One region of the Thermoanaerobacterium thermosaccharolyticum DSM 571 genome, then DNA from elsewhere that is predicted to be linked to it. Evidence: predicted binding sites of a transcription regulator. Region 1 holds the regulator's gene; the other holds the start of a gene.
What was found. The regulator ArgR, encoded in region 1, controls arginine synthesis, uptake and breakdown. The targets are predictions, from matches to a motif close to ANTGNATAAANATACA.

Region 1 (11,118 bases):
ATGTATACAAAATTTGCCTGTAGTTTTGGCGATAGATAGAGCTGGTCTTGTAGGAGAAGATGGTGAAACACATCAAGGTGTGTTTGATGTTTCATTTTTAAGGATGATACCGAACATGACTATTATGGCTCCTAAAGATGCCAATGAATTTGTTGAAATGATTAAATTATCAAGTATGATGCAGGGACCTTGCGCAATAAGGTATCCAAAAGGAAATGCAGGTGATTATGATAGCAAAAGAAAAGTGAGCTTTAAATTAGGCAAAGCTGAAGTTATACGCGAAGGTAGTAATGTGGCTATTTTTGCACTTGGTAGGATGGTTAATATTGCAATAGATGCTATAGATAAACTTCAAAAAAATTCTGTAAATCCATATTTAGTGAATCTAAGATTCGTAAAGCCCCTTGATATTGAGACGATCTTGGGGATTTCAAAAAAAGTTGATTATATATTTACTGTTGAAGATAATGTAATAGTAGGCGGTGTAGGCAGTGCTATATTAGAGCTTCTTAGCGATAACAAGATTTATAAAAAGTTCTATAGATTTGGTTTTCCAGATAAATTTATTGAGCATGGCGATGTGGATAGCTTATTTAAAAAGTATAGATTAGATAGTGATTCTCTGGCAGAAAAAATTATTGAATTGGTGATATCATGAAGGAAAAAGAAAGAGCAGATATATTATTAGTGAAGAAAGGTTTTTTTACATCTCGCGAAAAGGCTAAAGCTTCAATTATGGCAGGAGAAATATTTGCAGATGGCAAAAGGGTAAATAAGGCTGGAGATATAATCAGCGTTAATTCAATACTGGAAGTAAAAGGTAAATCCAACCCTTATGTTAGTCGTGGAGGTTTAAAGCTTGAGAAAGCGATAAAATATTTTAAAATTGATGTAAAAGATAAAATCGCAATGGATGTTGGAGCATCTACTGGTGGATTTACAGATTGTTTATTAAAAAATGGTGCTAGAAAGGTATATGCTATTGATGTTGGATATGGCCAGCTAGATTGGAGCTTAAGAAATGATAAACGTGTTGTAAACATGGAAAGAACTAATATACGTTATCTTAATGATTTACCTGATGTTGTCGATATAGTGACTATAGATGTGTCTTTTATATCACTTGCTATTGTAATACCGGCAATTAAGAAATTCTTGAAAAATGATGGTGAATTAGTATCTCTCATAAAGCCGCAATTTGAAGCTGGGAGAGAAAAAGTTGGGAAAAATGGTGTTGTAAAGGACCGAAGCGTCCATATAGAAGTTATAAATAAAGTTATTGATGTATTAAGAGGACTATCATTTGGTATTCAGGGAATTACTTTTTCTCCTATAAAAGGCCCAGAGGGAAATATTGAGTATTTAATTTATGCAAAAAATAATGATACCAATTTCATTGAAATTGATGTTGAAAAATTAGTAGAAATGTCGCATGATATACTTAATAAAAATAAAAAGTTATAAAAAGAAGGATATTTAAAAATTTTGTAGAATTATGAATTTAAGTTTTTAAATATGTGGTGATTGAATGAAAAATATTTGCGTTATACCTAATGTACACAAAGATAAAAATTTAAGGATGACCCAAAGTCTTGTCAGCTGGATTATTGAACATGGTAATAATCCTGTTTTAAATGAAGTTATTGCATCGAAAATTGGTTATGCTGAATATGGCAAAAGTACTTCAGAAATTTTTGAAGTCAGCGATTTCATTGTAGTTTTAGGTGGTGATGGTACGATTTTAAACGTTGCCAGACAATGTGCATCATATTCGACTCCAATTCTCGGCGTTAATTTAGGACATCTGGGATTTTTAGCAGAGGTTGACAATGAAAATGTATATGAAGCGGTAGAAAAGATAATCAAAGGGGAATTTTCAATTGATAAAAGGATGATGTTGGAAGCAAGTGTTGTTAAAGATAATATGGAAGTAGTTAATTTTATTGCTTTAAATGATATTGTTGTAACTAGGGGTTCTTTTTCCAGGATGGTAAAATTAAAAGCATTTGTAAATGAACAATATGTGAATACTTATTTAGCAGACGGAATTATTATATCCAGTCCAACAGGTTCAACTGCATATTCTTTATCTGCAGGAGGGCCTATCGTGTATCCGAACCTAGAATTGTTTGTCATAACACCAATATGTCCTCATACATTGCATTCGCGCTCAATAATTGTATCAGAAAAAGATAGAGTAAAGCTTGTAATAGTGGGAGAGAATCAAGATGTAATGATAACAACCGATGGACAGCAGGGTTATAAACTAGACAGTGGTGATACTATTTATATAAGGAAGAGTAATAAATATACTAATTTAATACGACTTAAAAATACAAATTTCTTCGATTTATTGCGTAGCAAGTTATCAGAGAGAAATATTAACATATAACAAGGAGTGTAAGAATGATGAAGTTAGCTAGACACGCAAAAATTCTTGAGATAATAAGCAAAAATGAAATTGAAACTCAGGAAGAATTAGCTGATGCCCTTCAAAAAGAAGGGATAAAAGTAACTCAAGCGACAGTATCCCGTGATATAAAAGAATTAAGGCTAATAAAAGTATTGAGCGCTGATGGTAAAAAATATAAGTATGCATCTATGAAAAATCCAGATAATAAAGTTACTGACAAATTAGTTGCACTTTTGTCTGGAATTGTAAGCATAGATTATGCCGGGAACACAATAGTCATTAAAACACTTTCAGGTACGGCACCTGCGGCTGCGGAAGCATTGGATACATTAAACTGGAATGAAGTTGTAGGAACGCTTGCTGGTGACAATACGATATTTATGTTAGTAAGATCGGAAGATTCCATAAAAGAAATTATTGATAGAATTAATGAGTTAATTAAATGAATAGTTTTTAAGGGGGATTATTATGATCCTTGCACTGAGTATAAAAAATATAGCGTTAATTGAAGAAGCCGAGATAAAATTTGAAGATGGTTTAAACATACTTACCGGCGAAACAGGTGCCGGTAAATCTATTGTTATTGATTCAATGATGCTTTTGCTGGGTGGAAGGGCAAACAAAGATATAATACGGAATGGCACTCAAAAGGCAACGGTAGAAGGTATTTTTTTAATAAATTCCCACAGGGACTTAATACATAACATTCTTGATGAAGCTGGTATCGAATATGAGGAAGATGATACTCTAATAATAAGTAGAGATATAACTGAAAATGGAAGAAACTATTGCAGAGTCAATGGTAGAATCGTATCATTATCTTTTTTGAATAAGCTTGGTACGTATTTAGTAGACATTTTGGGGCAGCATGAGCATCAGTTTCTTCTTGATAACAGTAAACATATGTCGATATTAGATAATTTTCAGGATAAAGATTTTTTTAGAATAAAAAATATGATCAAGGATTTGCTGGAAAAATATAATTCTTTAAATAATAAATTAAAAGAATTTAATTTGGATGATAAAGAAAAAATATCAAGGATAGATCTTCTAAAATATCAAATAAACGAAATTGAATCAGCTAACATAAAGCCAGGAGAAGAGGATGATTTAATTGAAAAGCGCAATATATTGATGAACTCTGAAAAACTATTTAATTATATGAATGAGTCGTATAATTTGCTTTACAAAGGTATAGAAGATAATACTTCTATCGTTGATAGACTTAGCACTGTTTTGAAAAATTTAGATACTTCATTTCGAATAGATAAAAAACTTGAAAAATTGAAAGATATGGTTGAAAGTGTCTTATATACATTGGAAGATTGCTCCTTACAAATAAGAGATTATGTAGAAAATATTGACTTTAATGCAGATAATTTAAATGAAATTGAAAAAAGATTGGATTTGTTAAATAATCTTAAAAGAAAATATGGACGAACGATAGAAGAAATAATTAAATATAAAGAGGAAAAAAATGACGAATTGTTAAAATTGTTAAATGCGGAAAAAGAAATTAATAAAATAAATGAAGAAAAAGAAAAAATAATGGCTAAGATAAAAAAATTATCTGATGAATTACATTTAAAAAGAAGAAATGTGGCAGATTTCCTTGAAAAGAAAATCAGTACTGTATTAAGTGAGTTGAATATGCCCAATACAATATTCAAAGTTGATATCAGAAAAAAAGATGTACCAAACGAAAATGGAATGGATGATGTAGAATTTTTGATTTCAACTAACATTGGAGAACCATTAAAACCACTTGAAAAGATAGCATCTGGTGGTGAGCTATCTAGGATAATGTTAGCTCTTAAAACAATTTTAGCAGATTTTGATGGTATTTCAACGTTGATATTTGACGAAGTTGATACGGGAATTAGTGGTAAAGCGGCACAGGCAGTTGCAGAGAAAATAGCTTTAATATCAAGAAATCATCAAGTTATATGCGTTACACATTTGCCACAAATTACTTCTATGGCTGATGCACATTATAAAATTACAAAAGAAGTTAATAAAGATAAAACATATATAAAAATTGAAAAGCTTAATTACGAAGGAAAAATAAAAGAATTATCACGAATAATAAGTGGTTCAATTATGACAGATACTACTTATAATCATTCAAAAGAATTAATTGATTTGGCACAAAAATATAAAAATTCTATAAGACAAAGGTAAATATACGGGTTTAAAACCGTATTTTTTTTATTTTTTGAAAAAAAGTTATTAATTAACTTAGAAATCTAGCTTTTTATTGACAGTATATAAATCATATTAAAAGGTTAATTTAATCTTAGCAAAATTAAATGAGGGAGTGATTAAATTGAATCGGAATAAATTTAAATATTTAATTTTTATTTTTTTATCAGCTTTAATTATATATGTTAATTATATACCAGCAATTAAAGGTATTTACCAAACTCCCACTTATTTTAAATTTTTTGAAGGAGAGAAAGTAAATTTTAATTTTAATCTACCTCTGAAAGTTGGCTTTTATACAGATAAAAAAGGTATTGTTAAGATTATTAATAACGATAATAAAAATATATTAAATCTGGGAAAACCATTTTCTGTTGAAACATTAAATCGTGGAAAGGTAAATATAAATTTTAAACTTTTTGGAATTTTGCCAATAAAAAATGTTTCTGTTGATGTTATACCAACAATAAATGTTATTCCTGGTGGACAATCAATTGGAGTTAGACTCAATACAAAAGGAGCACTTGTCGTTGGATACTCAGATATAATAGGCACAGATGACAGAATATATAGCCCATATAGAGAGGGTAAAATACAAATAGGTGATATTATTCTTGAGGTTAATAATATAAAGATTAGCTGTGCCGACGATATCACGAATATTATAAATAATCAAAAAGGTTTGCCTGTTACTTTAAAAATAAATAGAAAAGGTAATATTGTATATGCTAAAATACACCCTGTGTTGGCTAAGGAAGATGAAAAATACAAGTTAGGATTGTGGGTGAGAGATCACACTGCTGGAATTGGAACATTAACATTTTATTCTACAGATAAAAGATTTTATGCAGCTTTAGGGCATGCAATAACGGATGTTGATACAGGAGATATATTATCAGTAAATAATGGTCAAATAATGAAATCAAGAATAATATCTATTAATAAAGGGAAAAGAAGCAGTCCTGGAGAGTTGAGTGGAATTTTTTTAGAAGAAGTTGATAATATAGGAAATATTGAAAAGAATACTGAATATGGAATATACGGCAAAGTATATAAAAATATAAATGACATGGTTGGAAAACAGATTCCGATAGGTTATCAATCCCAAGTTAAAGAAGGATCTGCAAAAATTTTAACAACAATTGATAATACAGGAGTTAAAGAATTTGATATACAAATTGTAAAAAAAGTAGAGCAGAAAAATCCAAATCAAAAAGGAATGATAATTAAAGTTGTAGATAAAGATTTGCTAAATAAAACAGGAGGAATAGTGCAGGGGATGAGTGGAAGCCCAATAATACAAAATGGAAAGCTTATTGGAGCGGTAACGCATGTATTTGTAAATGATCCTTCGAAAGGTTATGCTGTTTATGCAGAATGGATGATAAATGAAATGAAAAATTTACAAAGTGACAAGAATGTATTTTATAATTAGGGAAGAAAATTTTCCCTAATATTTTTATTGTTAAAAGAAGGAAATTAAATTTTTTTGTAGAATATTATAAAGTAGATTTGTTTTTTTATAAAGAAAAAAGGCATAAGGAGGGGCGTTTCTTGTTAAAAAAAATTAAGCTAGGAATTTGTGATGATAATAAGGAATTTGTCAATATCATGGTGGACTATTTATCGTCGAAAGAAAATATTGAGATAATAGGCACTGCAAATGACGGCAACCAAGCAATAAATTTAATACAGAATAATGAATTGGATTTATTAATCTTAGATATCATAATGCCGTATTTAGATGGTATTGGGGTATTAGAGAAACTAAACGAATTAAAAGTAAAAAAGCCCAAAATAATAATACTTTCGGCAGTGGGACAAGAAAAAATTACACAGAGGGCGATAGGCCTTGGAGCAGATTACTATATTCTAAAACCGTTTGATTTGGAATTGCTTTCAAAGAGAATAACAGAAATAATGGAATATCAAACAGATGTAGTTTCAAAAGCTATTATGCCAGTCATAGGAGAGAAAAAATCAGCTGATTTGGAGACTTTGATTACACAGGTTATACACGATGTAGGTATACCAGCACATATTAAAGGCTATTTATACTTAAGAGATGCGATTACATTGGTTATCAGTAATATTGAATATCTAAATTCGGTAACAAAATTATTGTACCCTAAGATAGCAGAAAAATATGAGACGACTCCCAGCAGGGTAGAACGAGCAATTAGACATGCAATTGAAGTTGCATGGAGCAGAGGTAAAGTTGATGTTTTAAATGACTTATTTGGTTATACAATAAATGATGAAAAAGGTAAGCCAACAAATTCTGAGTTTATAGCACTTATCGCTGATAAATTAAGATTAAGTTTAAAGGTGAGTTAATAAAGTACGGTGAGACCTTCACCGTATTTTATTGTTTTACCTTGTTTAAAATTGTGCTATAATAAACAAAGAATAGATGTATGGAGGTTAAACCATGCAAATTACAGGCACAGTTAAAATAGATAAAAAAACGAAAAATCTTGCGAAGCGTATAGGACCTGGCGAAATTGCTGTCATAGATCATGTAGATATTGATGAAATTGGTGCAGAATCTCTAATTGAAAAGAAAATATTAGCAGTAATAAATGCAAATAAGTCAATAAGCGGTAGATATCCAAATTTAGGTCCATCGATTATAGATAAGGCTGGTATACCGATAATCGATGAAGTTGGTGAAGATATATTTGACTTATTAAAAGAAAATGATAGAATCACTATTATAGATAATGAGATATATAAGGATGGAAAATTAATAAAAAAAGGTAAATTATTGACACATGATGTTATTAATTATAAAATGGAGGAGTGCAAAGAAAATCTTGAAGTAGAGCTTGACAAATTTATTGAAAATACGCTTGAGTACGCCAAAAAAGAAAAATCTTTTATTTTAGGTAACATTGAAATACCCGATGTAAAAACAAAATTTAAAGATAGGCAAGCATTAGTTGTTGTTAGGGGCAAGGATTATAAAGAAGACTTATATACTATTAGACAGTATATAACTGATGTAAAACCGATTCTAATAGGTGTTGATGGTGGTGCTGATGCAATACTTGAATTTGGATTGACTCCTGATATTATCGTAGGGGATATGGACAGTGTTAGTGATAAAGCGTTAAAACAAGCAAAAGAAATAGTAGTTCATGCGTATCCTAATGGTAAATCTCCAGGATTAGAGAGAGTAAAGTCTTTAGGTCTTGATGCGCATATCTTTAAAGCTCCTGGAACTAGTGAAGATATTGCAATGCTTTTAGCATATGAAAAAGGAGCGGATCTGATAGTTGCAGTTGGTACACACTCAAGCATGATAGACTTTCTGGAAAAAGGACGAAAGGGAATGTCCAGCACATTTCTTGTTAGGCTTAAAATAGGTTCTAAGCTAATTGATGCCAAAGGCGTAAATAAGTTATACAGAGAGAATTTTAGATTGTCTTATGTTTTCAGCATAATTTTCGCAGCAATGGTTCCACTAAGTGTAATAGCTTATTTTTCACCGCCCATGCAGCAGCTTCTAAAGTTGTTGCAATTGAGGATAAGGCTTTTAATTGGATTTTAGGAGGAGATTTATGAACGTTAATATTAGATACTATGTTTTAACGATAGCAGCAATTTTTATGGCATTAGGTATTGGTATATTTATAGGATTTATGCTTGACGGGCAAAAAGTTTTTTCAGAACAGCAGGATACAATTATAAATCAGTTGGAGCAAAAATTTAAAGACATTCAGACAGAAAATTCTAATTTAAAAGATAATGTTCAGAGCTTAAATAAACAGCTTGACTATATGAATCAGTACAATAAAATAGTATTTCCAGAACTTGTAAAAGGACGTTTAAATGGCGTAAAAGTAGCAATAATAGAAACGAATAATGATTTTATATATCCAGGTTTGCGAAATGCATTGATGAAAGCAGGTGCGACAATTAGTTCAATTACGATATTTAAAGATAATTTAAATAATTTAGATGAGTCTGATAAAACAGATCTGCTTAACAACCTATCTAAATATGGAAATGTTGACAGCAATCATCTTGTAGAAACTCTATCACAGAAATTAACAGATGTTATAATTTCGGGACAAGATGCCGAGCTAATAACATATCTGAAAGATAAAGGATATATTGATTTTACTGGAACACCTGGAAGTACGGATTTTATAGTTTTAGCAGGAGGTAGCAATCTTAAAAATAACAACTTAAATATAGTAGATATACCAATTATAAGGCAGGCTAAGATTTTAAATGTGCCAATTGTTGGAGTAGAGCAAAGTGATGTAAAATACTCTTATATGGACGCATATAGAAAACAGCATTTATCAACAGTTGACAATATAGATACAATCATAGGGCAAACTTCTTTAATAATGGTTATGCAAGGTAAGGATGGAAATTATGGCATAAAACCAGGCGATACATCTATTATGCCAGATTCATTTATAGAGCCAACACAGCAGAATCAAAATAGTACAAATTCAAATGAGGTGAAATGATGTCAGTTAGTGTTTTGATACCTGCCTTTAATGAAAGCAATAGAATTGTTGATACAATAAGAGGAATGGAAAATATAAAGGAAATTGATGAGATCATAGTAGTGAATGATGGTTCAACTGACGATACTGCTGATAAGGCTAAAAAAGCTGGAGCAAAACTAGTCAATATTAAAAATAATTCCGGAAAAGGAAAAGCATTAAAAGAAGGGTTAAAATACGTTAAAAATGATGTGGTAGCATTTATTGATGCAGATGTGGGCTTAACATCTAGGGAGGTAATAAAGCTTATTGAGCCTGTCATAAATGGCGAGGCGGATGTGACTGTTGCAAGGTTTCCAAAAGTCAATGTTAAATCAGGCTTCGGTTTTGTTAAAAGACTTGCAAAATATGGGGTAAAATTGTTAACAGGCTGTGATTTTGACTCAACACTATCTGGACAGAGGGTGTTTAAAAAGGAAGTACTTGATAAAATAAAGAGATTTTACAGCGGTTATGGAATAGAAGTTGGTATGACAATTGATATTCTAAATATGGGATATAAAATTAAAGAAATTGACGTTGATATGACTCATTCTGTTACCTTAAGAGACCTTAAGGGTTTTATTCATAGGGGCAGGCAGTTCATTGATATTTTAAAAGTGCTTTTCATAAAGGCTTTTTTTAAGGACAGGTGATAATGTGGCTTCCTTATTCTTTTTTACTATTTCTTTATTATTAATGACAATAATACAAAAATTTATTTTTCAAATTTTAGACAAAGATGTTTGTTTAAAACCAAATTATAAAAAAATTTTAATTCCCGTTTGTGGTGGTATTGCATTTGTACCAACAATTTTTTTTAGCAGTATGATTTTAACATTAATTGGTTTCTATGACAGTAAAATGCCTATTTATTTGCTTTCGATAATTTTGATGTCTTATGTTGGATTGATTGATGATTTATTAGGAGATCGAAGTGTAACCGGATTAAAAGGACACATAAAATCATTGCTTCATCTAAAATTAACTACCGGTGGTCTAAAAGCGATAACTGGGCTTATTGTATCGTTATACATAAGTATAAATTTAAGCAACAGAATAATTGATATATTGGTAAATACAATAGTAATATCATTATTTACTAATTTTTTAAATTTACTAGATTTAAGACCAGGAAGAGCATGTAAAGTATTTTTATTTTTCTCAATATTATTTTTAATAGCGGGTTCAGGAGGTCCACAGCTTTTGATGATAGTTTTAGGTTCAGTGATGGCTTTTTTGCCGCTGGATTTAAAAGGAAAGATTATGCTTGGCGATACTGGTTCTAATATTCTAGGGCTTACATTAGGAATATCAAGTGTTTTGTTATTTAATTTCAATGTGAGATTAATTATAATGATATTCTTGATTTTAGTTCACTTTGTTACTGAAAAATATTCTTTAACAAAAATAATTGAAGGGAATAGATTTTTAAATTTTTTAGATATGATTGGCAGAGGACGTGACTAATAAAATGATTTTTATCAATAAAGGGATTGTGAAAAATATTATATCAAGAAGAGATGATATCAGTTTTGTGGAAATAGATGTAGATGGAGTTACAACGAAAGCAATTAATTATAATGAGATTACTGGTGAAATAAATGTTGATGATGTAGTATACATAAATCAAACAGCGAGAAATTTAAATTTAGGCACAGGGGGCTATGATTTTGTAATTTTAAATACAAAATATGATAATATTAATTCTCAAAAGATTGGACATATAATGAAATTACGATATACGCCCATGCAAATTAATGTATTATCGGTGGAAGAACAAGATAGCCCATATCATGATATGTTTAACAATTTTAAAGACTTAGATGGTATGCCGGTAATCGTTGGTGAACTTCATAGCATGTTAGCTCCAACAGCGATAGTTTTAAAAAAATTAAAGCCATCTGCAAAAATAGCTTATATAATGTCTGATTCAGCCTGCTTACCAATTTCTTTCAGCAATACGGTTAGTTATTTAAAAGAAAAGAATATCATAGA
Region 2 (11,118 bases), 1.1 Mb from region 1:
ATTAGAAATGATAATATTCCATTTGGAATAGGTGGTTCGACGTAATAGTAGTATTTTAATGTCACGTCAAAAATCATATCTAATGTATAACCTACAGTTGATGAAAGAAAATATGCAGGTATTAATATATTCATTTTTCTTTTATCGATTAAAAAAATTGTTAATATAATTGTAAAAATGGAAAAAACAATATACCACATAACATCACCTTAATTTGTTTTGCCTTTAATCAGAAATTTTATTCATCTATATATAAATTTGATTGACTAGAAAATTTTGTAATGATAAAATTGTTTGTAGGAAATAATAATTTTCGAAGAGGTGTTGTTATGTCAAGCGAAATAGAGAAAAAATATTTAACAGATCTTGAAGTTGTAAGCCTTGCTATTGACATAGAAGATAGAGGCTATGAATTTTACACTATGGCTTCAGAAAAATTTTCCAATGATAAAAAAATAAAAGAGTTTTTTGATGAGATGGCAAGAGAAGAGCTGATACACAAATCGAAATTTGAAGAATTGTATAGAAAACTTTTGGATGAGAAGAAAGGAGACGACAGTGCATATTTTGATATCGAAGCGTCTATTTATTTGACGATGTTGTACAAGACATCTGTATTTCCTTCTGAAAATTTGGTTGAAGAAGTACTTAAAAATGTAGATACCATTTACGACGCTATTGAGTTGGCTATTAGAGCAGAAAAAGATTCTATTCTTTTCTATGATGAGATAGTGAAAGAAGCTAAATTTGATGCAACTAAGAGAATAGTGATAACACTTTTGAATGAGGAGATTAAGCACTTTATTGATTTAAGCAATAAACTCAAAGAAGTTTAAGTTATTGTTATCGGCATATAAAGAAGTGAATTCTTTATATGCTTTTTTTAAGATATTTGATATAATAAAGTAATAAAAACATGGTTAGTTTATAGAAATTGGGATGATGATTATGATTTATATAAACGATGCAGACATTAAAAAAAGATGTACTGATGATGCTGTTTATAGAAGAGGACTTGAATACTATTTATCCGGGAAAGTTTATGATTTAAACTACAATAAAGATGGTACTGCATTTCAAGCTTTTGTAATGGGTACATCTTTGTACAGGGTGATGATACAAAAGTATCACGGTGAGTTGTACACAAGCTGTACATGTCCAGCAAAATCTAGATACGACGGTGATTGCAAACACATTGCAGCAGTTTTAATGTATATAAAAAATAATCAAGCTGAGATAGAGGACAATCTAAAAAACAAAGTTGCTTATGATTTATTTGAAGAATTTGAAAAAAGGGAATACATACCTGACGAATTAAAGCAGCCTGTTAATATAGAGGTTACATTAGAATCTTATCAATTTAATACATCTTTAAGCCTTAGAATGGGCATTGATAAATTGTACGTAGTTAAAAGCATAAAGAAGTTTTTTGACGATATTGATGAAGGAATGATCGTTGAATTTGGCAAAGGATTTTCATTTGATCCAAGCGTAAATACTTTTAAAGAAGAAGATATGAAGCTTATAAGGTTTTTGAGGGAGATATACGAGATTGACAAAATCAATACTGAAAATTCTTATTACAGAGTCGACTCGGTTATTTCCGGAAAGTGTGTAAGGCTTACGCCATCGAATTTAGAAAAATTTATTGAAATTATGAAGGATAGTCACTTTAATTTAGTTTTGGATGGAAAAACTTATTATGATATAGACGTGGTTTTTGATGATCTTCCTATTAGCTTCAAACTTGAGAAAGCAAATAACGACAAAAACCTTAGACTTACCGTTGAGGGAATTGAAAAAGTAAAGGCGTTAGACAGCAGAGGTAATTTTTTTGTGTATGATGGGAAAATATACAAGGTTTCTGATAAGCAGCGTTTTGCTTTAGCGCCATTTTACAATGTATACATCACTAATAATACAAATAGCGTTGTATTCACTGAGAAGGATAAACAGAAGTTTGCAGAAGTAATACTTCCGAATATAGATAAAGCAGGAAGCGTCGTGATCGATGACGATGTGAAATCGGAATTTTATAGTGAACCACTTGTTACGAAAATTTACCTCGATAAAGAAGGAGAAAGAATAACCGCTGATATAAATTTTACTTATGGTGAGTATAACATAAATCTGTACGATGATGGAAAGACGAAGATTATGCATGACTGCATTTTAATTAGGGACGAAGCTGCAGAAAAACGCATATTGGATATCTTTGAAAAGTGTGAATTTAAGGTAAAAGATAAATCGGTTTACTTAGATGATGAAGACTCCATATTTAACTTCGTATCAAATTATTTGCCTGTGCTTCAAAAATATGCTGATGTGTACTATTCTGAATCATTTAAAAGGATGAAATTCTACAAAAGATCGTATAGCAGCAGCATTAGGATTCAAGACGATGATTTGTTGGAATTTAGCTTTTCTATTGATGATATAGATAGAGATCTCATTCCTAAGATATTTGACTCGATAAAAATGAAGAAAAAATTTTTTAAACTGCCTGATGGATCTTTTTTGCCTATTGATGATGAATTGGTGAAAATCGCAAATTTCATTGATTCATTGGACTTAAGTAGCAAAGATTTAAAGAAAGAAATTGTAAAGATTCCAAAATATAAAGCCCTTTATATCGATGAAAAACTTGAAAGTGATAGATTAAAGATTGCTAAAGATGAAAAATTAGATAGCTTAGTTAAGACCATAAAAAATCCAATGGAAACTGAATTTGAAGTGCCTAAGAAGTTAAATGGAGTCCTTCGAAAATATCAGGAAGTCGGGTTTAAATGGCTTAAAACATTGTCATCATATGGATTCGGTGGAATACTGGCAGATGACATGGGATTAGGAAAGACGATACAGACTATAGCATTTTTGCTGGATGAAAAAGAAAAGCATAAAGAACCTGCAATAGTCATCTGTCCGACAACTCTTATCTATAATTGGGAAAGTGAAATACAAAGGTTTGCACCGACTCTTAAGACTTTAGTGGTATCTGGCAGTAAAAGCGAAAGAGGAAGTCTTATTAAAAGCATAGAGGAATCTGACGTCGTCATAACTTCATATCCGTTGATCAGAAGGGATATAGAAAGCTATGAAAATATTGAATTTAGCTATTGTATTTTAGATGAAGCGCAGCATATAAAAAATCCAAAGTCTCAGAATGCAGAATCTGTCAAAAGGATAAAAGCCAAAGGATATTTTGCGCTTACTGGTACGCCTATAGAAAATTCTTTGACTGAATTGTGGTCTATATTTGATTTCTTAATGCCTGGATACCTTTTGTCTCACAGAAAATTTGTGGAGAAGTATGAGAAGCCAATTGTAAGATACAAAAATGAAGAGGCGCTTAATGACTTAAGCAAACATATAAGGCCATTTATACTGCGAAGGTTAAAAAAGGATGTTTTGAAGGAGTTACCAAATAAGATAGAAACCACATCATTTGCTGAACTTACGAAAGAGCAAAAGGAGCTTTATATGGCGTATCTGGAGAATGCAAAGACTGAAATAGAGGAAGAGATACGAAATAAAGGCTTCGAAAGAAGCCAGATAAAGATAATAACTGCTTTAACGAGGTTAAGGCAGATATGCTGCCATCCATCAATGTTTGTAGAAAATTACAAAGGTACCAGTGGCAAGATGGAGCTTTTGATGGAACTGATTCAAGAATTGAAAGAAAGTGGACACAGGGCCCTGATTTTTTCTCAATTTACGACAGCGCTTAAGCTTATAGAAGACAATTTAAAGAAAGAAAAAATTTCATACTTGTATTTAGACGGAGATACAAAAACGAAAGAGAGAGGGGAATTAGTCAAAGCCTTCAATGAAGGTGACTCGGATGTCTTTTTGATTTCGTTAAAAGCAGGTGGAACGGGACTAAACTTAGTAGGTGCGGATACTGTTATACACTTTGATCCGTGGTGGAATCCAGCGATAGAAGATCAAGCGACAGACAGAGCCCACAGGATTGGGCAGGTGAATACAGTACAAGTCATAAAGTTAATAACGCAAGGTACAATTGAAGAAAAAATTGTAAAGCTGCAAGAGAGAAAAAAAGAGATGATAAATTCTGTCATAAACCCAGGTGAAACATTTATAACTAAGTTGAGTGAAGAAGAAGTAAAAGAGCTTTTTGCGATGTGATTTAATGATTTGCAATTGTCGATTAAGGCAGTTGCTTTTTTTTGTAAAAAATTTTATTGATTATGTTACAAGATTGTAATAGGAAATTAAGGAATAATTAATAAAATTTATTATTTTTAATTTTATGATAGAGGTGAGGTATGGGAAGTTAAGAGCATAATATACAAAAATAACAAAATTAATTTTTATGATGTGGAATATTTCCAGAAGAATTTAGCTTTTATATAAGTAGAAGGGGAAAAAAAGAAAATTTGGGAGGTAGATAATGTGATTAAATCGTTTAGAACTTCATTAGCTGTTGTATTTTTATTACTTATGTCTGTTGTATTCTCTGGCTGTTCTGAGACAGTGAAAAATAATACTGAAGTGCCATTTGTTGTTTTAAATGATGATGCTGGAAGCTTTAAGGCGGATATATATTACTGGAATGTAATAAATAATAAAATAAAAGAAACAAATGAAAACCTATATAAAATTCCACAAAAGATAATAACAAATAAAGAATCATATACGATATTCCCTATAATGTGGGATGGACAGAAGCATGCGGTTTTGCCTTCTTATCTAGAAGCATCAGATAAATTCAAAAACATTGTTGAAAAAGCGGATTTTTATTTTGAACCAAAGACGATATGGGGGCAAGATGTAAAATTGGTAAAAAGCGATGAAGAAAATAGATATAAGTTAACATTAATAGATGACGGTAAGACTGACGAGAAAGAAATAACAATTCCTCTTCATACTTTTAAAGGAGAGGATGGCAAAAATCATGAAGCAACAAAATGCGGAACAGTAACATCGGTAGTTAAGACAAGTTATGGTGCAGCAATGCTTTATCCTTGTTTCACATTAGGTGGTGGGAAATTATTTATTTTAAAGTATGATAAAACAACAGAAAGTATCAAATGGCAAGAAGTTGGTCCTGTTAAAGGGAACGAGCTATCACCTAGCTTTCCGCCATTGGCTAATCACACAGCTACTATCGGAGATAATTTTATCGTAAGAACTCTTACTAATCCAATTAAGGTAGATGCTGAAAAAGTAGAATTCAAAAAGATGAACATTATATCTGACCTTCAAAAGAAATATGCACCTGAGACATTAAATGGCGAATTTCCCGAGTATATAGATATTTTAGGAAGCTATAATGATATTTTGCTTATAGGTATTCCAGTGCATAAGGCTGAAGGGACAGAATTGTATATATTTGCTGTGAAGGATGATAAACTAATAGGGATTATGCACAGAACGATAAATGATATTGAAATAATTGATACGGCAGGAAATGTTGTATCAAAATATAATGTACCAAAAGCGAAAACTTTAATTGGCGAAAATGATGTTTATTTTCCAAATGTGAATGGCATGGATTGATTGCCTTGTCTAGGAGGCTATTATGAAAAAAGTAAAAATATGTTTATTAATCATCATAATCTTAATAATTGGTGGCTGTAGTATTAAAAGTATAAAGACAGACTCAGATGATGAAAATACAGTTATTGCTAAAACAAATGTTAATATACTTGATGAGCTAGAGGCTAAAAAAACCTCATCAATCGAAAATGCACATCCAATAGCTGTGCTTGATGATGGCAGAAAAGTGTTTTTACAGGTCAACCCTGAAGTAGACAACAGCATTTTTGCCACTTCAACTGATGGCTCAATAATGCTTAAAATTAATGCTGGAGCTTCTAAAAATATTTATGATGCAAAAGTCATGGGGAATTGGATCGTGTATGTTGAATCCAGCAACGATATGACAAAAAGCGATTGGGTTTTGTATGCACAGAATATAGATGACAATCGTCGCATAGAAATTGATAAGGGAAAAGTTGCAGATGTAAAAACGGAAACGCCTACCTCGTTAGGAGCGCTGATATCTGCATCTAACGGAAAAATTGTCTGGACAGCTTTTGAAAAAGATAAAGAATCTGTTAATGCAATTGTCAAATTATACGATATTGAAAACAATACTTATAAAATCATTGATAAATTAAATGTTGAAGATGGAGAATTTGGACAGCCAGGGTTGGATGGGGATTGGATTGTATATGATATTGGAAAAATCGATATGAAAGCACTAGCGCGAAATGGGGAATTGGTCCTTGTAAATCTTAAAAATAACGAGAAAAGAATATTAGATGAAGGATTAAGAGTTAGCGGTGCATCAATTAAATATCCATATATAGTATGGAATTCAGGCGATTCTATTCTGAAATTATACAATATAAAGACAAAAGAAGAGAAGACAATTGTAAATTGGGGAATGACTGGCGTTTGGAATAGTTCACTTAATGATAAATTCATTTCATGGAATACAAACGGTGATGGTTTATATATTTACTCAATAGAGAAGAATGAAACATTGAAGTTAAAAGATTCAGGTATTACAAGCGGTGGAAATATTTCAGGTAATATACTGTGGTGGTATGTCAAAAGAGAAAAGTGCAAATCAGAGTGGATTACTTTAGATTGAATGGAAGTTTTGTTACTTTAGATATCTAAAGGAAGCATTGTTATAACTTCTATAGGTTATTTACAAAGTAGCAGCAAAGAAATTCCATAAAAAGGTGACATTTATGATATCAAAAAAATGGACAATGACAATGTTACTTATTTTGGCTCTCACAGGATGTTCAAATCTAAAAAAACAAGGAGATGTGGTTGGTGGAATATCTGATAATGAAGCTTTGAAAGTGGCTAAAGAAAAAACGGAAATTACTAAAGTAAAATCAGAAGAGCTTAAAAATTTAGAAGTTGATTTAGATAAATTTTTTGATGATCCAAAACTTATGGAAAAATCTCCTTGTCCAGTTTACTGGATAATAAAGGGTATTGACAAAGAAGGAAAGTCCTTAACTGTATATGTAAATTATAAAAAACCCAGCATTTATTATGTTAAAAATGAAAGATAGACAGAGCTAATGAATAAGCACGATTGCTTCATCTCCATAAATTTTTTATTAAGATCTCATAAAAGTGTTACACAATCAAAAGGGAAAAAATTGTGTTATTAAATGTCTCAGAACTTTGCTATATGTTACATATTTATATTTATGCGTGTTGTATTTCTGATTATTCTTACATTTCAGCCATTTTCTGTATAATGCTATTTTCTCCGGCTTCTTATGACTAAAGCAAGTCCCAATAAAATTATCATTATTGAGATTATCAAGTTTGGGTTTAGCCATACGATGGAGAATTGGTTGTACAAAATGGACACATAGCTTAATATTACAGCGGCGGTTATGACCATGACTAGACCTATTAGCACTAAATCTCTGCTTATAATGTAAAGCTGAAAGAGGCCTATTGCTACAGATAGAATGTATAGAGGCCATGTGTATTCAGAGTAAATCCAGTTTGTGAAGATGTCAAAGTAAAAAATGATGCCCATTGATGTAAGTATTCCGCCGGGGACTAAGATTTCGGGATTTTTTCTTTGTTTAAAGTAACTTACTTCCATCATTATTCCGGGGATCAATATGAAAAGAGGCCATATATTAGACATATCCAATGTTATTCCATATCTTGACAGTAAGCCCAGATTGTCGTTTAGGTATATAAGCCCAAGCAATATAAGTACAATTCCTATTATTTTCTTTCCCATGATTAAACCTCCTGAACAGTTTTCAGACAAAGGAATACTTCTTAATTATATTTTACTATAAATGGATGAAAATTTAACTATTTTTTTTACGAAAAATACTTGAAAAAATTTCAGAAGGTGATATAATAATAAAAACGGTGAATAAATATAAAAATCAAGTATTATTTATACATATTTCATATTATTTTTTTAATGTTTAATGCATAAATATAAATCAAAATTAATATATATAAAATATTAGAGGTGGATCTCGATGGTGAGGGTTGGCATATTAGGAGCTACAGGCTATACAGGTGTAGAACTCATTCGAATCTTATCAAATCACGAAGATGTACAGATAAAATATTTATCGTCTCAAAACTTCAATGGCAAAAAGATTGAAGATGTGTATCATTCATTGAAGGGATTTTGTGACGCTGAACTTCATGAACTAAAAATTGACGACATTGTTGAAAATTGTGATGTGGTATTTGCAGCACTTCCGTCTGGATATGCAATGAATATAGCTGAAAAATTATGCAGTAGTGGAGTAAAACTCATTGATCTTGGTGCGGATTTTAGATTTGATGATTTTAATATGTACAAGGAGTGGTATGGGTCAGATAAAAATGATTACGGCAGTGTAAGTAGAGTATATGGACTTCCGGAGATTCATAGACAGGAGATTAAAAAAGCGATGGTTGTAGGAAATCCGGGATGCTATCCTACATCTGTCATTCTGGGATTGGCACCTGCTTTAAAAAGCGGAATGATAGAAAGTCATATAATCGTTGATTCGAAATCTGGTATCTCTGGTGCAGGCCACAGCCCTAAACTAGGCAATATGTATGCAGAGTGCAATGAAAGTATAAAACCTTACAATGTAGCAAATCACAGACACATACCTGAAATAGAACAAGAGCTTTCAAAGTTGAATTTTGAAGATACAAAAGTCGTTTTTACTCCCCATTTGACGCCTATGACCAGAGGAATATTAAGTACAATGTACTGCAAATTGAAAAAAGATATTTCAATAGAGAATTTACATGATATATACAGTCAGTTCTATAAAGATGAATATTTTGTGAAAGTATTGAATATCGGCGAATACCCATCTACAAAAAGCGTATACAGTTCAAATTTCTGTCATATAGGACTTGAAATCGACAAGCGTTCTAACACATTGATAGTCATGTCTTCTATTGATAATTTGGTAAAAGGTGCATCTGGGCAGGCTGTTCAAAACATGAATATAATGTTTGGCATCGATGAGAATAAAGGGTTAAAAATGGTGCCAGTTTTCCCATAAAGATAAGCTTAAGGAGGATATGATAATGGAGGATTTTGAGGTAATTGAAGGGAATATCACCTCTCCTAAGGGCTTTTTAGCTTCAGGTGTTTTTGCCGGCATAAAAAAATCTAAAAAAGATTTTGCTTTGATATATTCAGAAAAAAAAGCAAATGCAGCAGCGTTATTTACGACAAACAAAGTGAAAGCTGCACCTGTGTTATTAGACATGGAGAAAATAAAAAATGGTGAAGCGCAAGCAATAGTTGCAAATAGTGGCAATGCCAATGCTTGCACAGGTCAAAAAGGATATGAAGATGCCTGTTCTATGGCTTTTATGGCAGCAGAGAAACTTAACATAGATAAAGACGATGTGCTTGTCTGCTCAACAGGTGTTATTGGTGTGACGCTTCCTATGGATAAAATTGCTAAAGGGATAGAGTTGGCAGTTCAAAACTTATCAAGAGATGGTGGAAAAGAAGCTGCAGAAGCTATCCTTACTACGGACACATTTACGAAAGAAATTGCTGTAAAGTTCAATATAAAAGGTGTTGAAGTTAAGATAGGCGGAATTGCAAAAGGCTCTGGCATGATTTCTCCAAATATGGCTACTATGCTGTCTTTTATCACGACAGATGCTGATATATCAAAAAGCGCTTTAAATAAAGCTTTAAAGGATACTGTAAAGAGATCTTACAACATGATATCTGTCGATGGAGACATGAGCACAAATGATACTGTAATAATGCTGGCAAATGGTGTGGCAGGTAATCCTACAATAGATGAGGGGACAAAGGAGTACCAGGTTTTTTATAACGCGCTTTTATATGTAAATAAGCATTTGGCGAAACAAATAGCAAAAGATGGTGAAGGTGCTACGAAATTCATGGAAGTCAATGTGGTTAATGCACCTACGGAAGATGATGCGATCTTGGCTTCCAAGTCTGTTGTTAATTCAAATTTGGTCAAGACGGCTATATTTGGTGAAGATGCCAATTGGGGAAGAATTATTGCGGCTGTAGGATATTCAGGAGCTAATTTTTCGCAAGATAGCGTTGATATATATTTGAAAAGCAACAAAGGACTCATAAAGGTTTGTGAAAATGGTGGCTATGTTCCCTTCAGTGAAGACAAAGCGAAAGAGATTTTAAGCGAAAAAGAAATCTCGATAGTAGTTGATTTCAATGCCGGAAAATATGAAGCTTTAGCGTGGGGCTGCGATTTTAGTTACGATTATGTAAAAATCAATGGGAGTTATCGAACATGATTAAAAGGCAAAAATACGGCGATGAAATCGCAAAAGCTGAAATATTGATAGAGGCCCTACCCTACATTAAAAAGTTTTCCGGTGCTACTGTTGTGATAAAGTATGGCGGCAATGCCATGATAGATTGCCAGATAAAGAAAATGGTTATGCAAGATATAGTATTGTTAAAGTATGTCGGCTTAAATCCTGTTATTGTCCATGGCGGCGGTCCTGACATAAACAAGATGCTTGAAAGCCTAAATATAGAATCTAAATTTGTAAATGGTCTACGTGTTACAGATGAGAAGACCATGGAAGTAGTTGAGATGGTTCTTACAGGCAAGACAAACAAAGAGATAGTTTCAATGCTAAATGAGATAGGCGGCAAAGCCATAGGGATAAGCGGGAAGGATGGTAAGCTTCTTGTGGCCGAGAAAGATACTGCAAATGGTGATATAGGTTATGTGGGAAAGATTGAAGAAGTCAATATAGATGTAATAAAGATGATGCTTGATAAGGGGTTTATACCGGTTATAGCTCCATGTGCCGTCGGAAAAGATGGAAAGACGTACAATGTAAATGCTGATACAGCAGCAGGTAAAATTGCTGAAGCATTAAAAGCAGAAAAGTTCATACTTTTAACAGATGTGGAAGGCATCTTGTCAGATGTAAATGATAAAAGCAGTGTAATATCTAGGATAGACTTGGATGCGGCTAAAGAACTTATGACGACAGGTAAGATTACAGGCGGAATGATACCTAAGCTAAAATGTTGTATACAAGCTGTAGAGAATGGTGTTAAGAGAGCACATATTATTGATGGAAGATTGACACATTCGCTTCTCTTAG

Region 2: a site for ArgR is predicted at 7,955-7,970, ahead of argC (N-acetyl-gamma-glutamyl-phosphate reductase). Genes of this name have one in related genera too.

Annotation. Positions count from the first base shown of each region.
Region 1 covers NC_014410.1:1,327,151-1,338,268, forward strand. The annotation lists gene dxs (1-deoxy-D-xylulose-5-phosphate synthase) at 1-658, shown strand, start outside; gene TTHE_RS06530 (TlyA family RNA methyltransferase) at 655-1,464, shown strand; gene TTHE_RS06535 (NAD(+)/NADH kinase) at 1,529-2,392, shown strand; gene TTHE_RS06540 (arginine repressor) at 2,407-2,859, shown strand; gene recN (DNA repair protein RecN) at 2,882-4,594, shown strand; gene spoIVB (SpoIVB peptidase) at 4,740-6,050, shown strand; gene spo0A (sporulation transcription factor Spo0A) at 6,170-6,952, shown strand; gene steA (putative cytokinetic ring protein SteA) at 7,047-8,168, shown strand; gene TTHE_RS06565 (copper transporter) at 8,179-9,102, shown strand; gene TTHE_RS06570 (glycosyltransferase family 2 protein) at 9,102-9,776, shown strand; gene TTHE_RS06575 (MraY family glycosyltransferase) at 9,949-10,590, shown strand; gene TTHE_RS06580 (DUF3866 family protein) at 10,595-11,118, shown strand, end outside.
Region 2 covers NC_014410.1:229,162-240,279, forward strand. The annotation lists gene TTHE_RS01155 (CBO0543 family protein) at 1-134, opposite strand, end outside; gene TTHE_RS01160 (ferritin-like domain-containing protein) at 330-836, shown strand; gene TTHE_RS01165 (DEAD/DEAH box helicase) at 949-4,146, shown strand; gene TTHE_RS01170 (hypothetical protein) at 4,414-5,520, shown strand; gene TTHE_RS01175 (hypothetical protein) at 5,543-6,622, shown strand; gene TTHE_RS01180 (hypothetical protein) at 6,726-7,061, shown strand; gene TTHE_RS01185 (LiaF transmembrane domain-containing protein) at 7,256-7,756, opposite strand; gene argC (N-acetyl-gamma-glutamyl-phosphate reductase) at 8,010-9,044, shown strand; gene argJ (bifunctional ornithine acetyltransferase/N-acetylglutamate synthase) at 9,070-10,290, shown strand; gene argB (acetylglutamate kinase) at 10,287-11,118, shown strand, end outside.